Regions from separate parts of the Metabacillus flavus genome, predicted to be linked through region 1. Evidence: riboswitches for the same ligand, from Rfam matches in the RefSeq annotation. Region 1 holds a riboswitch; the other holds the start of a gene.
What was found. A riboswitch is a leader RNA that binds a small molecule or an ion and turns the genes downstream of it on or off. The one in region 1 is predicted to bind thiamine pyrophosphate.
Positions count from the first base shown of each region.

Region 2: another riboswitch for thiamine pyrophosphate. It lies ahead of tenA (thiaminase II); the one in region 1 lies ahead of thiT (energy-coupled thiamine transporter ThiT).

Region 1 covers NZ_JAGVRK010000001.1:3,064,654-3,071,173, forward strand. Annotated here, with positions in the region: rRNA gene J9317_RS15715 (23S ribosomal RNA) at 1-1,613, opposite strand, end outside; rRNA gene J9317_RS15720 (16S ribosomal RNA) at 1,858-3,396, opposite strand; gene J9317_RS15725 (MGMT family protein) at 3,627-3,944, opposite strand; TPP riboswitch at 4,089-4,189, shown strand; gene thiT (energy-coupled thiamine transporter ThiT) at 4,284-4,871, shown strand; gene J9317_RS15735 (class D sortase) at 4,875-5,513, opposite strand; gene J9317_RS15740 (processed acidic surface protein) at 5,513-6,520, opposite strand, start outside.
Region 2 covers NZ_JAGVRK010000001.1:982,224-988,743, forward strand. Annotated here, with positions in the region: gene J9317_RS05215 (NUDIX hydrolase) at 105-518, opposite strand; gene J9317_RS05220 (DinB family protein) at 553-1,005, opposite strand; gene J9317_RS05225 (MBL fold metallo-hydrolase) at 1,126-1,884, opposite strand; gene J9317_RS05230 (Lrp/AsnC family transcriptional regulator) at 2,003-2,425, shown strand; gene chrA (chromate efflux transporter) at 2,514-3,701, shown strand; gene J9317_RS05240 (DUF3231 family protein) at 3,966-4,940, shown strand; TPP riboswitch at 4,990-5,096, shown strand; gene tenA (thiaminase II) at 5,172-5,858, shown strand; gene J9317_RS05250 (hypothetical protein) at 6,138-6,491, opposite strand.

The DNA of each region.
Region 1 (6,520 bases):
AGTGTGGAATCAGGAACTTCGGTACTTAATTTCCCTCGCCATCACAGCTCAGCCTTAACCAAGGGACGGATTTGCCTATCCCTTGAGCCTACCTGCTTGGACGCGCATATCCAACAGCGCGCTTACCCTATCCTCCTGCGTCCCTCCATTGCTCAAACGGAAAAGAGGTGGTACAGGAATCTCAACCTGTTGTCCATCGCCTACGCCTTTCGGCCTCGGCTTAGGTCCCGACTAACCCTGAGCGGACGAGCCTTCCTCAGGAAACCTTAGGCATTCGGTGGAGGGGATTCTCACCCCTCTTTCGCTACTCATACCGGCATTCTCACTTCTAAGCGCTCCACCAGTCCTTCCGGTCTGGCTTCTCAGCCCTTAGAACGCTCTCCTACCACTGTTCGTAAGAACAGTCCACAGCTTCGGTGATCCGTTTAGCCCCGGTACATTTTCGGCGCAGGGTCACTCGACCAGTGAGCTATTACGCACTCTTTAAATGGTGGCTGCTTCTAAGCCAACATCCTGGTTGTCTAAGCAACCCCACATCCTTTTCCACTTAACGGATACTTGGGGACCTTAGCTGGTGGTCTGGGCTGTTTCCCTTTCGACTACGGATCTTATCACTCGCAGTCTGACTCCCATAGATAAGTCTTTGGCATTCGGAGTTTGACTGAATTCGGTAACCCGATGAGGGCCCCTAGTCCAATCAGTGCTCTACCTCCAAGACTCTTACTATGAGGCTAGCCCTAAAGCTATTTCGGAGAGAACCAGCTATCTCCAGGTTCGATTGGAATTTCTCCGCTACCCACACCTCATCCCCGCACTTTTCAACGTGCGTGGGTTCGGGCCTCCATTCAGTGTTACCTGAACTTCACCCTGGACATGGGTAGATCACCTGGTTTCGGGTCTACGACCACGTACTCAATCGCCCTATTCAGACTCGCTTTCGCTGCGGCTCCGTCTTTTCAACTTAACCTTGCACGTAATCGTAACTCGCCGGTTCATTCTACAAAAGGCACGCCATCACCCGTTAACGGGCTCTGACTACTTGTAGGCACACGGTTTCAGGATCTGTTTCACTCCCCTTCCGGGGTGCTTTTCACCTTTCCCTCACGGTACTGGTTCACTATCGGTCACTAGGGAGTATTTAGCCTTGGGAGATGGTCCTCCCTGCTTCCGACGGGATTTCTCGTGTCCCGCCGTACTCAGGATCCACTCAGGAGGGAACGAAGTTTCGACTACAGGGCTGTTACCTTCTTTGGCGGGCCTTTCCAGACCGCTTCTTCTACCCCGTTCCTTTGTAACTCCGTGTTGAGTGTCCTACAACCCCAGAAGGCAAGCCTTCTGGTTTGGGCTAATCCCGTTTCGCTCGCCGCTACTCAGGGAATCGCTATTGCTTTCTCTTCCTCCGGGTACTTAGATGTTTCAGTTCCCCGGGTCTGCCTTCCAGATCCTATGTATTCAGATCAGGATGCTGCTCCATTACGAGCAGCGGGTTTCCCCATTCGGAAATCTCCGGATCAACGCTTACTTACAGCTCCCCGAAGCATATCGGTGTTCGTACCGTCCTTCATCGGCTCCTAGTGCCAAGGCATCCACCGTGCGCCCTTTCTAACTTAACCTGATAACGGAAGTTATCTTCGTTAGAGCTGAAAACAGATGTCTTCAGACTTGATGTTCTCTTCATACGCAAGCGCAGAAGAAAATCGTAAGGTTACTTGCTTACTCGTGTGAATGTTTGACATTCATATCGTTATCTAGTTTTCAAAGAACAAGTTTATAGAGAGAATGATCTCTCAAAACTAAACAAAATCGAAGTGCGTCCGTTAATTGTGCACCGCATGGGTGCTGATAATTCTTCCTTAGAAAGGAGGTGATCCAGCCGCACCTTCCGATACGGCTACCTTGTTACGACTTCACCCCAATCATCTGCCCCACCTTAGGCGGCTGGCTCCCTTACGGGTTACCCCACCGACTTCGGGTGTTGCAAACTCTCGTGGTGTGACGGGCGGTGTGTACAAGGCCCGGGAACGTATTCACCGCGGCATGCTGATCCGCGATTACTAGCGATTCCGGCTTCATGCAGGCGAGTTGCAGCCTGCAATCCGAACTGAGAATGGTTTTATGGGATTCGCTTAACCTCGCGGTTTTGCAGCCCTTTGTACCATCCATTGTAGCACGTGTGTAGCCCAGGTCATAAGGGGCATGATGATTTGACGTCATCCCCACCTTCCTCCGGTTTGTCACCGGCAGTCACCTTAGAGTGCCCAACTGAATGCTGGCAACTAAGATCAAGGGTTGCGCTCGTTGCGGGACTTAACCCAACATCTCACGACACGAGCTGACGACAACCATGCACCACCTGTCACTCTGTCCCCCGAAGGGGAACCTTCTATCTCTAGAAGTGGCAGAGGATGTCAAGACCTGGTAAGGTTCTTCGCGTTGCTTCGAATTAAACCACATGCTCCACCGCTTGTGCGGGCCCCCGTCAATTCCTTTGAGTTTCAGTCTTGCGACCGTACTCCCCAGGCGGAGTGCTTAATGCGTTAGCTGCAGCACTAAAGGGCGGAAACCCTCTAACACTTAGCACTCATCGTTTACGGCGTGGACTACCAGGGTATCTAATCCTGTTCGCTCCCCACGCTTTCGCGCCTCAGCGTCAGTTACAGACCAGAGAGTCGCCTTCGCCACTGGTGTTCCTCCACATCTCTACGCATTTCACCGCTACACGTGGAATTCCACTCTCCTCTTCTGTACTCAAGTCCTCCAGTTTCCAATGACCCTCCCCGGTTGAGCCGGGGGCTTTCACATCAGACTTAAAAGACCGCCTGCGCGCGCTTTACGCCCAATAATTCCGGACAACGCTTGCCACCTACGTATTACCGCGGCTGCTGGCACGTAGTTAGCCGTGGCTTTCTGGTTAGGTACCGTCAAGGCGCGGGCAGTGACTCCCGCACTTGTTCTTCCCTAACAACAGAGCTTTACGATCCGAAAACCTTCATCACTCACGCGGCGTTGCTCCGTCAGACTTTCGTCCATTGCGGAAGATTCCCTACTGCTGCCTCCCGTAGGAGTCTGGGCCGTGTCTCAGTCCCAGTGTGGCCGATCACCCTCTCAGGTCGGCTACGCATCGTCGCCTTGGTGAGCCATTACCTCACCAACTAGCTAATGCGCCGCGGGCCCATCTGTAAGTGACAGCATAACCGTCTTTTATCTTCGAACCATGCGGTTCGAAAAGTTATCCGGTATTAGCTCCGGTTTCCCGGAGTTATCCCAGTCTTACAGGCAGGTTGCCCACGTGTTACTCACCCGTCCGCCGCTGACCTCCGAAGAGGTCCGCTCGACTTGCATGTATTAGGCACGCCGCCAGCGTTCGTCCTGAGCCAGGATCAAACTCTCCAAAAAGTAGTTTGACTAGCTCTTGTTTGTTGCTCTTGAATTAACGTTGGCACTTCGATTTGTTTAGTTTTCAAAGATCATTTTTTGTAACCGCTTCGTTAGCGGCTTTAATAATATATCACGCTGTTAGACAAGAGTCAACATCTTTTTCAACAATGTTTTCTAGAGGAAAATTCTTCTGTTTTCAGCGACGAATATTAATATATCACAATACTTCTAAAAGTACAATCTATTTCTCACATTTCCTCATGAATATGATGCTGAAATTTCTGAAGCGATATTTTATTCCCTGTTTCGATTTCAACTCCTTCTATAGATAAAGCTTTTTTCTGCTGTTCAAGAACATCCTGGTCTTTAATGGATAGTTCTCCTTTGGAACTGATCACTCTATGCCAAGGCAGACTATATTTCCTGCTCATCGTATGAAGAACTCTTACAACCTGTCTTGCTCCTCTCGGACTTCCGGCTGCAAATGCAATTTGTCCATAAGTCATAACCCGGCCCTCCGGAATGCTTTTTATTATTTGAATAGCCTTTTCCGTAAATGGTTTCATTCTCCCCCTCCTTCAGATTAATTGGAATCAAATCAATATTACCAAATAAGCGTCCCTTAAATGTCATGCTTCTATAAAAATTAAAATTGTTATTGTCGAAATTTGTGACATAGTGTATAGTAAAAATAATTAAATAATTCGGTATACGACCACTAGGGGAGCCTCCAGCTGAGAATGAACAATATGTTCTAAACCCTTTGAACCTGTTAGTTAATGCTTGCGTAGGGATGTGGCTTGATCGTTTAACTTCGTGATTAAAGCAGTGCGTGGAAGCAAGAGCATTCTCCGCATTGCTTTTTTATTTTCTCCTTTTGGTCGATGCCTGTAAAAGGAGCCTATATGAAAAACCAAAAACTGCTATTCTTATCCGAAACAGCAATTTTAACTGCTCTGGCACTGTTGCTGGACATGCTTTCAAGTTTTTTCATCAAGATGCCTCAAGGCGGGTCACTGTCATTTGGAATGATTCCAATATTTATTATGTCCTTCAGGTGGGGTCTTAAAGGCGGATTGCTCACAGGCCTTCTGACCGGAATTCTCCAGCCAATTTTGGGACCTGCTTTTATCGTACATCCTGCCCAGGCTATTTTGGACTATCCGCTGCCTTTCATGCTTGCTGGTACGAGCGGCTTGTTTGCAGGATGGGTACACTCTGCATTGAAGCAAAATAAATGGAGCAGCCTGGCCGCTGTTATGGCGGCAACCTTGCTTGGTTCAGCTCTTCGGCTTGCTTCACACGTTTTATCCGGAATCGTCTTTTTTGGCTCGTACGCACCTAAGGGCACTCCCGTTTTCATTTACTCACTTGTGTACAATGCAACCTGGATGATCCCTACTTGGATAGTCGCTGCCCTTGCTATCTGGCTAGTCATTATGAATTCACCCGTGCTAATTAAAAGCAATGCAAAAAAAACCGCAAGCCATTGAGGCTTACGGTTTTTCTGTTTTAATGAGATTTGCGATTAAAACATAGCGTTCTGGAGCTGAACCAATAAAATCGAACGGATAGCATGTAGATACAGTTAGCGTCGCCCTTGGTTTAGGTACGATCACCGTACGGTCATTTTCATCTACGATGCGTACCTTGCGAACTTTATAAGTAAAAGTGCCAGCTGATGTTTTCACTACAAGCAGATCGTTCTCCCCTACTTTTCCAAGCTGTCTGAAGACGGTATCCCGGTGTCCTGATAAAACAGAGTTATCCTTTTCACCAGGAAGGACAGATTGAGCAAAATGCCCAACTCCTTTTTCGAGCTCGTCTTCATCCGTCCCATGGTAAATGGGCAGAACTGCCTCTAGTTTAGGGATGATCAATTCACCCATCCTCTCACCTTTTACCGGTCTTGTTTCGTATAAAGGTGAAGGTTTAGCGCCTTCTGTCTCACTTGCTTTAGCCGGCGCCGTTTTGATGACATGGTAATCCGCTTTCTGCTGTTCATAGAAAAAGTAAGCTTTTGCTAATTTAAACGCATTTGTACTAGTTAAGAAAACTCCGGCAGCAAACAGTATCACGGCACTAAAAAGAAGAAGCGTACGCTTCTTCTTTACTAATGGAAGGAAATGTTTCATCAAATAGATGCACGCAGCTTTCTTCTGATGAAAAAGGACACTGCAATTAAAAAAGCTCCTGCAATCATCCAGTTTGCATGGAATCCTGCTGTCTTAGGCATTTTAGCACCTTTAACCGTAGCTTCCGGTTTTTCAGTCTGATTTTTAATGGATGAAACTGTTTCAGAGGTTTTTACTAAGTCCTGACCCGTTTCTTTAATTAATTCCGATCCAATCATTTCAGAAGTTAAGGTCATATCCAAAATCAGTTTGTTATCCAAATCATAAAGCTCGACGAATAGGTCTGCGCCATCAACATCATTGAGACTCATCATAGTCTGCAAGGAGAGCTCTTTTTTAATGCCATCCTTGACTAGGTAGTATTTCGCCTGCAAATTAAGCAGATCCATCATTTCACCGTAGATGGAGATCATTTCTTGAACGTCTTTCTCAGAAAGCTCATCCACACTTTCAAAATCACCGATTGCCATCATTCTGTCGCCAAGCTGCATCAGCTGCGCATCAATGTATGGATTGTTTTGATACACTTTTTCGAAATGTGCAGCAAGACGCTCAAATTCTTCTTGTGTTAAACCAAGCTGATCAAATATTTCTTCAAAATCAGATTCCATATCCGGAAGTTCCATAAAATTATAGATTTCCTCATCAAGTTCTTCAATAGAATCGTAATCTTCCAAAACAAGTCCGTGCTCCTTCATAAACTGGTCAAACTCTTCACGGGAGGCAAAATCGTAGCTTTCCCAAAGTTCCTGAAGTGTAGCATCATTTATTTCTGTAGGAAAGTCCCCCGCAATTTGGATCGTTTCAAGCAAATAATTTTCAAAATAGAAAACATCCTGTACTTTTTCCCCATCGAATAAATCCCCGTTTTCAACAAGGAGGTCTGTTAATTGTTCTTCTGTTAATTGATATTTTGCAAGAATTTCTTTAAGAACATCATCAGTCACCCTTCTTCCAAGATGACTTCTTAAATCTTCTACATCCTCAAATTCATCAAACATTCTGTA
Region 2 (6,520 bases), 2.1 Mb from region 1:
ACTAATAGAGGTTAATTGCTGACTAATTGAAGATAATTGCTGACTCACGAAAATAATGCTGAATATACAAAAGGAGCGGGCCCGCAAGTATGGCCCCGCTCCTCTTACTTTTCCAGTACATAAGGAATGGATGATTTCAGCAGCCCCTTTATTCCTTTGGGATGATAAGGCATCAAGCGATTGGCTGTCTCCCAGTCCATCCAGGCGATTTCATCAATGGTGGCGGTATCTTGAATAGCGATTTCCCCGCTCCTGATTTCTGCTTTAAACGTAAAGAAGAGAGCGTGAGCATCCATATTTTCGAGGAAAGACTCGTTCACGGAAAGCAAGTTACCTATTTGGACGGTAAGCCCTGTTTCTTCAAAGGCTTCCCGCTGAGCTGCAAGAGTGAGTGTTTCTCCTTTTTCCACGCCGCCGCCAGGCATTGACCAATCATCCCGTTTGCTGTTTTTCACCATTAGTATTCTCTCGTTTCTTTCGTCACAGATTAAAGAATAGACTACATCTACCCGTTTCATATGAAAATCCCTCTTTTCGGTTTATCGTAAACGTCTACTTGGCAGAGGCTATGATCTGCTTCATTGCCATGATTTGTCTGAGATGAAGCGATTCGTGCAAGACGGAAAAAGCTGCGGCATCAACAGCTGTGATGAATTCATGAACCGGTTCTTTTAAAGGCTGATTTAATCCTTCAGGAGAGTTTTTATTAATACGGGCTAGCCGGGCTTTAAGTGTTGAGACAAGCTCTGATAAAGACGGTAATTCTCCATCCCAATCCACTGGTTTTGTACCTGGAGAAAAAAGTACGCTTGGGAGCTGAACAGAGTGCTGGGGAAGTTCAAGCATAAAGTACTCCGCCTCTGTAATGATATGACGTAAATGCCATTTAATCGTATTGTTGAATCCATTTGGCTGAGTTGCTGCAATTTCCTCTGAAAGCTCTTCTGCCACTCCGATACTCCAGTTTCTTATCGTCTTAAACTGACTGAGAAGAATGGATGGCATTTATCTTCCTCCTAAATTGCATTTTAACCTTCCTTCGTGGTTCAACGGCTGGATCCCTGCAGTTTTACAAAAAAACCTCTGGAGAATCAAAAAAAGTGCAGGGCTGGCCCGCACTTCCAATTAAAACTTTATCGTTTCTCCATCTTCCGGGACCAAAGCCTTGCCGGACCAATCCTTAGCAGAAAGAAATTCTCTCAAATCCCTCCTTGTCAGCAGACAGTGATTCAATGTTTCCATATGCGACACAACGATAATGGATTCAGAAGCGGCATGATGGAGCTGCTCAATATCTTCTTTATCCATCGTAATAGTGCCGCCTTCAAGGAATTGTGCAGCTCCTCCGTTCACAACGATTACTTCAGGATTATGCTTTTGAAGGGCTTCTTTTACATCTTCACACCAGATAGTATCCCCGGCGATATACAATGTTTTTTCATCTGGATGGCTGAAAACCACTCCTGAAACCTGGCCAGTCATCTTTGTAATTTCGCCTCTCCCATGCTGGCCGCCCGTTTTTGTAATTTTAATGTCTCCAACGGTAATGGTCTCCCCAAGAGATTGTGCATGAACAAAACCATCTTGGCGAATGGCTGCTGCATCATTTTCGTTTTGAGCGTAAATACTGATTTCCTTTGGCAAATCTTTGATGGCTGCGTCATCATAGTGATCGGGATGCAGATGAGTAACGATTACCGCATCCGCTTCAATAATTTCTTTGATTGGTACGGGCAGGCTGACCATTGGATTCCGTTTATCCTGATTAGGGGTGTTGGGAAACGGAGGCATGGCTCCTTTATCAGCAAAAAACGGGTCAATTAGAAAGGTTTTTCCTGCGTAATTTACAACTAATGTAGCATTGCGGATTAGACGAATCTCCATCTCAAGTTCCTCCTTTTGTATGATTCTCCTATAGGATAATATAAGAAGGGATATGACATACATAGATATAATCAAGAGTTTAAGCAGATATACTTGAATTGTGAAAGAGGTGGAAGAATTGCTTGATCAAACCGATCAAAGGATTATAAGCGAGCTCATGAAAAATGGCCGTATCACTATGAAGGAATTAGGAGAGAAGGTTCATTTAACGGGGCAGGCTGCTTCTTCAAGAGTAATCAAGCTTGAGGAGGAGGGGGTTATTGAAGGCTATACAATCCACCTCAATGAAAAGAAAGCAGGATACTCGATTCACGCTTTCCTAAACATATATACAAACAGCTTCAATCACCAGCCTTATTTAAATTACCTTTCTACTCAGAAGGAGTATGTGCTTAAAAATTTTAAGATTAGCGGAGACGGGTGTTATTTGCTCGAATGCCGGTTTCCGGGCAATGAGGAACTGGATGCCTTCTTAACGGGGTTAACCAGCCACGTGAATTACAAGCTGTCCATCGTCATTAATGAGACACAAATTGTGTAAATTTTTCGTTACATTTGATAGTCCATTATCCTCTCCCAGCATGTCCATGCTACTATAAAGGTTGATTATAATAACGGAGGACTTTTAGATGAATTCGCGTATTAAAACCTGGCTTGAGATTTTATTCGTGTCCTCTAAGCTCGGATGGACCTCCTTTGGCGGTCCAGTTGCCCATTTAGGGTATTTCCGGGAGGAGTATGTCAAAAAGAAAAAATGGCTGGATGACCAGTCTTATGCAGATATCGTAGCGCTGTGCCAGTTTCTCCCGGGACCTGCGAGCAGTCAGGTCGGCCTTTCCATCGGGCTGCTGCGGGGAGGCCTCGTTGGGAGTTTTCTATCATGGTTCGGTTTTACCATGCCCTCTATCCTTATCCTGATCTTATGCGCATACTTGTTCAAGGGGACGGATGTTCATGACGCAGGCTGGCTGATGGGACTGAAAATTACAGCGGTAGCAGTAGTAGCGCAGGCTGTGATGGGAATGGGGAAATCACTTGCACCGGACAGACCGCGGATCGCAATCGCTGTTCTGGCTGCAATCGGTGCCCTTTTCGTTCCATCAGCATGGGGGCAGATTGCAATTATTGCAGGATCGGCTGCTGCGGGTTATATGCTATATAAAAGAGAAGAAGTTCCTGCCGTGCCTAAGCTTGTCCTTTCAATCGGTAAAAAAACAGCTGCAGCTTCACTCTTATTGTTTGTTTTGCTGCTTGTGCTCCTGCCCATTATCCGGCAGACATTCCCAGGGACCTATATCGCTTTATTTGACGTATTTTACCGTGTCGGTTCCCTCGTATTCGGCGGCGGTCATGTCGTCCTGCCGATGCTTGAAAAAGAGGTAGTTCCTGCAGGCTGGATGACACAGGATGTGTTTCTTGCCGGATACGGGGCCGCACAGGCAGTTCCTGGCCCGCTTTTTACACTTGCTGGTTATATCGGTGCGATCATCTCTGATGTTCCCGGAGCCTTAATCGCGACCGCTGCTATGTTTCTGCCTTCATTTTTGCTCGTCATCGGAGTTCTTCCTTTTTGGAGCAGCATCCGCGGAAAAAAGGGAGTGCAGGCAGCCCTCATGGGAGTAAATGCTGCGGTGGTTGGCATTCTGCTTGCCGCCTTGTATGATCCTGTTTTTACAAGTGCCGTTGATTCAGCTGCCTCTTTTGCTCTGGCCCTTGTCTCCTTTGCTTTTCTCGTTTATTGGAAGCTGCCGCCATGGCTAGTCGTGGCACTTACCATAATCGGCGGCACATTGATGAAGCAAATTGGAGTGCTTTAAAAAAACAATATGATATACTAACCGGCAAAGGAAGGTGATTTCTTATGAATAGTAAACAGTCCATCCTAAAAAAAGTTGTGGATTATGCGAGAAGGAATCCTGAACAGACAAAAAAAGCAATCAATCTGGTAACCAAAACTTTAAAAAATCGAAAAAAATAAATGTGCAGATGGCCTTTACTGGTCATCTTTTTTTACTTCCTCATATTATCTTCTTTTTTTGGAAAAATAACTGTATCTATTTATTTTGAAAAGAGGAATCAGCATGAAACCAATGTCTTCATCCGAATATGCAAATTTATGGTCCACTTATCAGAAAAAGACGATGGTGCTCCGGATCATGGAGCATGCTCTTCAAGTTACCACCCAAAAAGATATTCAGTCCATCTTACGGTATGCACATCAGGAAGAGACGAAATTTGTAAAAGAAATTACTCAGCTGCTTCAAAAAGAGGGGGCTTGTATTCCTGAAGGATTTGATGAGACTGATGTAAACCGGAATGCGGATCGGCTGTTCGACCAATATTATTATATCCGGTTTCTGCGGATGCTGATGAAGCTTGGTATTGCTCTTAATGCCATACATTTGACAATGGCCTATAGAAATGATGTACACGACTTCTTTTCAAGGACTTCCGCCCACTCAAATAAAGTGTTTGGCATGTGTACAAATTGTTTGCTCCAAGTAGGGAACGGAACGATTCCCCCAGTTATTCAAATGCCGGATCACCCAAAATACGTAGTAGATGAAAAGTACCTGTCTGGATTTCATTTTAGAAAAAGACACCTCAACGCATCTGAAGTGTCCATTATCTACCATATTATTGAAAATAATAACTTCGGTGCACAGCTGATGAATGGGCTGTCTAAAGGAGTGCAGCACTCCGATGTAAGAAAATACCTTCAAAAGGGGCAGGAGCTGTCCATTGATTTGTATCAATCATATGCAAAGGTATTGCAGGAGAGCGGCATCTCTGTTCCGGCGCTGCCAGGTGCAGTTATCACTCAATCCAAAATGAGTCCGTATTCTGATAAGCTCATCATGTATCTAGTTAACCTTCTTTGCAGCTTTGGATTAACAAGCAATGCGCTTGGTACAACCTTCAGTCTCCGTCCGGACCTTCCGCTGAAAATGGCATTGGCCGCAAGAGATATTTTCTCCTTTGCCAAAGAAGGCGCGAAAATCATGATTGAGCACCAATGGATGGAGGAAGTGCCGGAAGCCATTGTGAAGGATTAGTTGTACTTTTTTCTGTAGATGTTATGATGAATCTGGAAAATAAAATACCGCACACCACTAGGGGAGCCTAACGAATAGGCTGAGACCGAAATATCTTCGGGACCCTTGGAACCTGATCTGGTTTGAACCAGCGGAGGGAAGTGGAAGATTGTTTTTTTATAATCTTTCCCGCTCTTATCCGTTAAGAGCGGTTTTTTATTTTTACATAAAGAAAGCAGGGGGAATTCGGAGATGTCATCTTTTACAGAACAGTTAAGAAAAGCAGCCGATTCAATTTGGGAGGCAAACTTCAACCACCCGTTTGTTAAAGGAATCGGCGATGGAACACTGCCGCTGGAAAACTTTCGTTACTATGTCATGCAGGATGCGTATTACTTATCCCACTTTGCCAAAGTTCAGGCGCTCGCAGGGGGAAAGGCGGACGATCTTCATGTAACAGCGCGAATGGCCTTCCATGCTCAGGGAACCTATGAAGCAGAATTATCACTTCATGAGAAATTCTCAGCACTGCTCGGCATTACAGAAGAAGAAAAACGGGCATTTGAACCATCACCAACTGCATATGCCTACACATCCCATATGTACCGATCTGCCATCAATGGAAGCCTCGGCGAAATCATTGCCTGTATCCTGCCATGCTATTGGATTTACTATGAAATTGGCGAGAGATTGAAAGAGTGCAAGCCTCAAGAACCGATCTATCAGGAATGGATCGCGGCCTATGGAGGCGAATGGTTCAAAGAACTAGTATTTGAACAGCTTGAGCGTCTGGATCAGCTGGCCCTGGAGGCATCTGAAAAAGAACGCCAGAAAATGGTCCGGCATTTTACGCTCAGCTGCAAATACGAACTGGCATTTTGGGAAATGGCCTATACGATGGAACAATGGCCGGATGCGGCAGCTGTTGAGGGGCAGTAAGAGTGGAGACGCCGATAAGGGAGTGTCTGATAAAAAGAGCGGAGTGTCCGATATCCATGCGCGAGCGAGCGATATCCCCTCGCATGTGTCTGATAAAAAGCCGAGTGTGCGATATCAGGCCATGAACGTCCGATAAAAAAGCGGAGTGTCCGTGTGCCATGAGCACCCGATAAAAAGCCAAGTTTCTGTTATCCTGCCACGAAAGATTAAAAGAAGAGCTAAGAGTCTCTCCGCAAAAAAAACCGGCTTCCAACAGGAGGCCGGCCTTTTCTCAATCAATTAATCAACTACTTCATCATCAAATGGGTTAATCACGTAAATATAACCGTGGGCTAAATCAATCCGGAGGATCCATTCCCATGGAACGTCCAGTCTTTTATAAATAGTTTTCCAAAACTCAGCGGATTTCGTTTCAAATTCCAGGTATTCCTGCAGCAGCTCCTTATAGGAAGCTCCCTGAATCTGGATGTTTGAATCCATTAGACGCATGTGGGCGAGGTGCCTGCACTCCAATTCCTGGGCCAACTGAAGCTCTTCCTGTGTGGCTGTTCCAATAACGGTGCCGTCCTCAGGTATTGCCGCAAAAACGTTTACATTTTCATCTACTGTAACTGGCTGTTCGTCGAAGCGCATGAGTCATTTCCTCCTTGTTTTGGAATAGG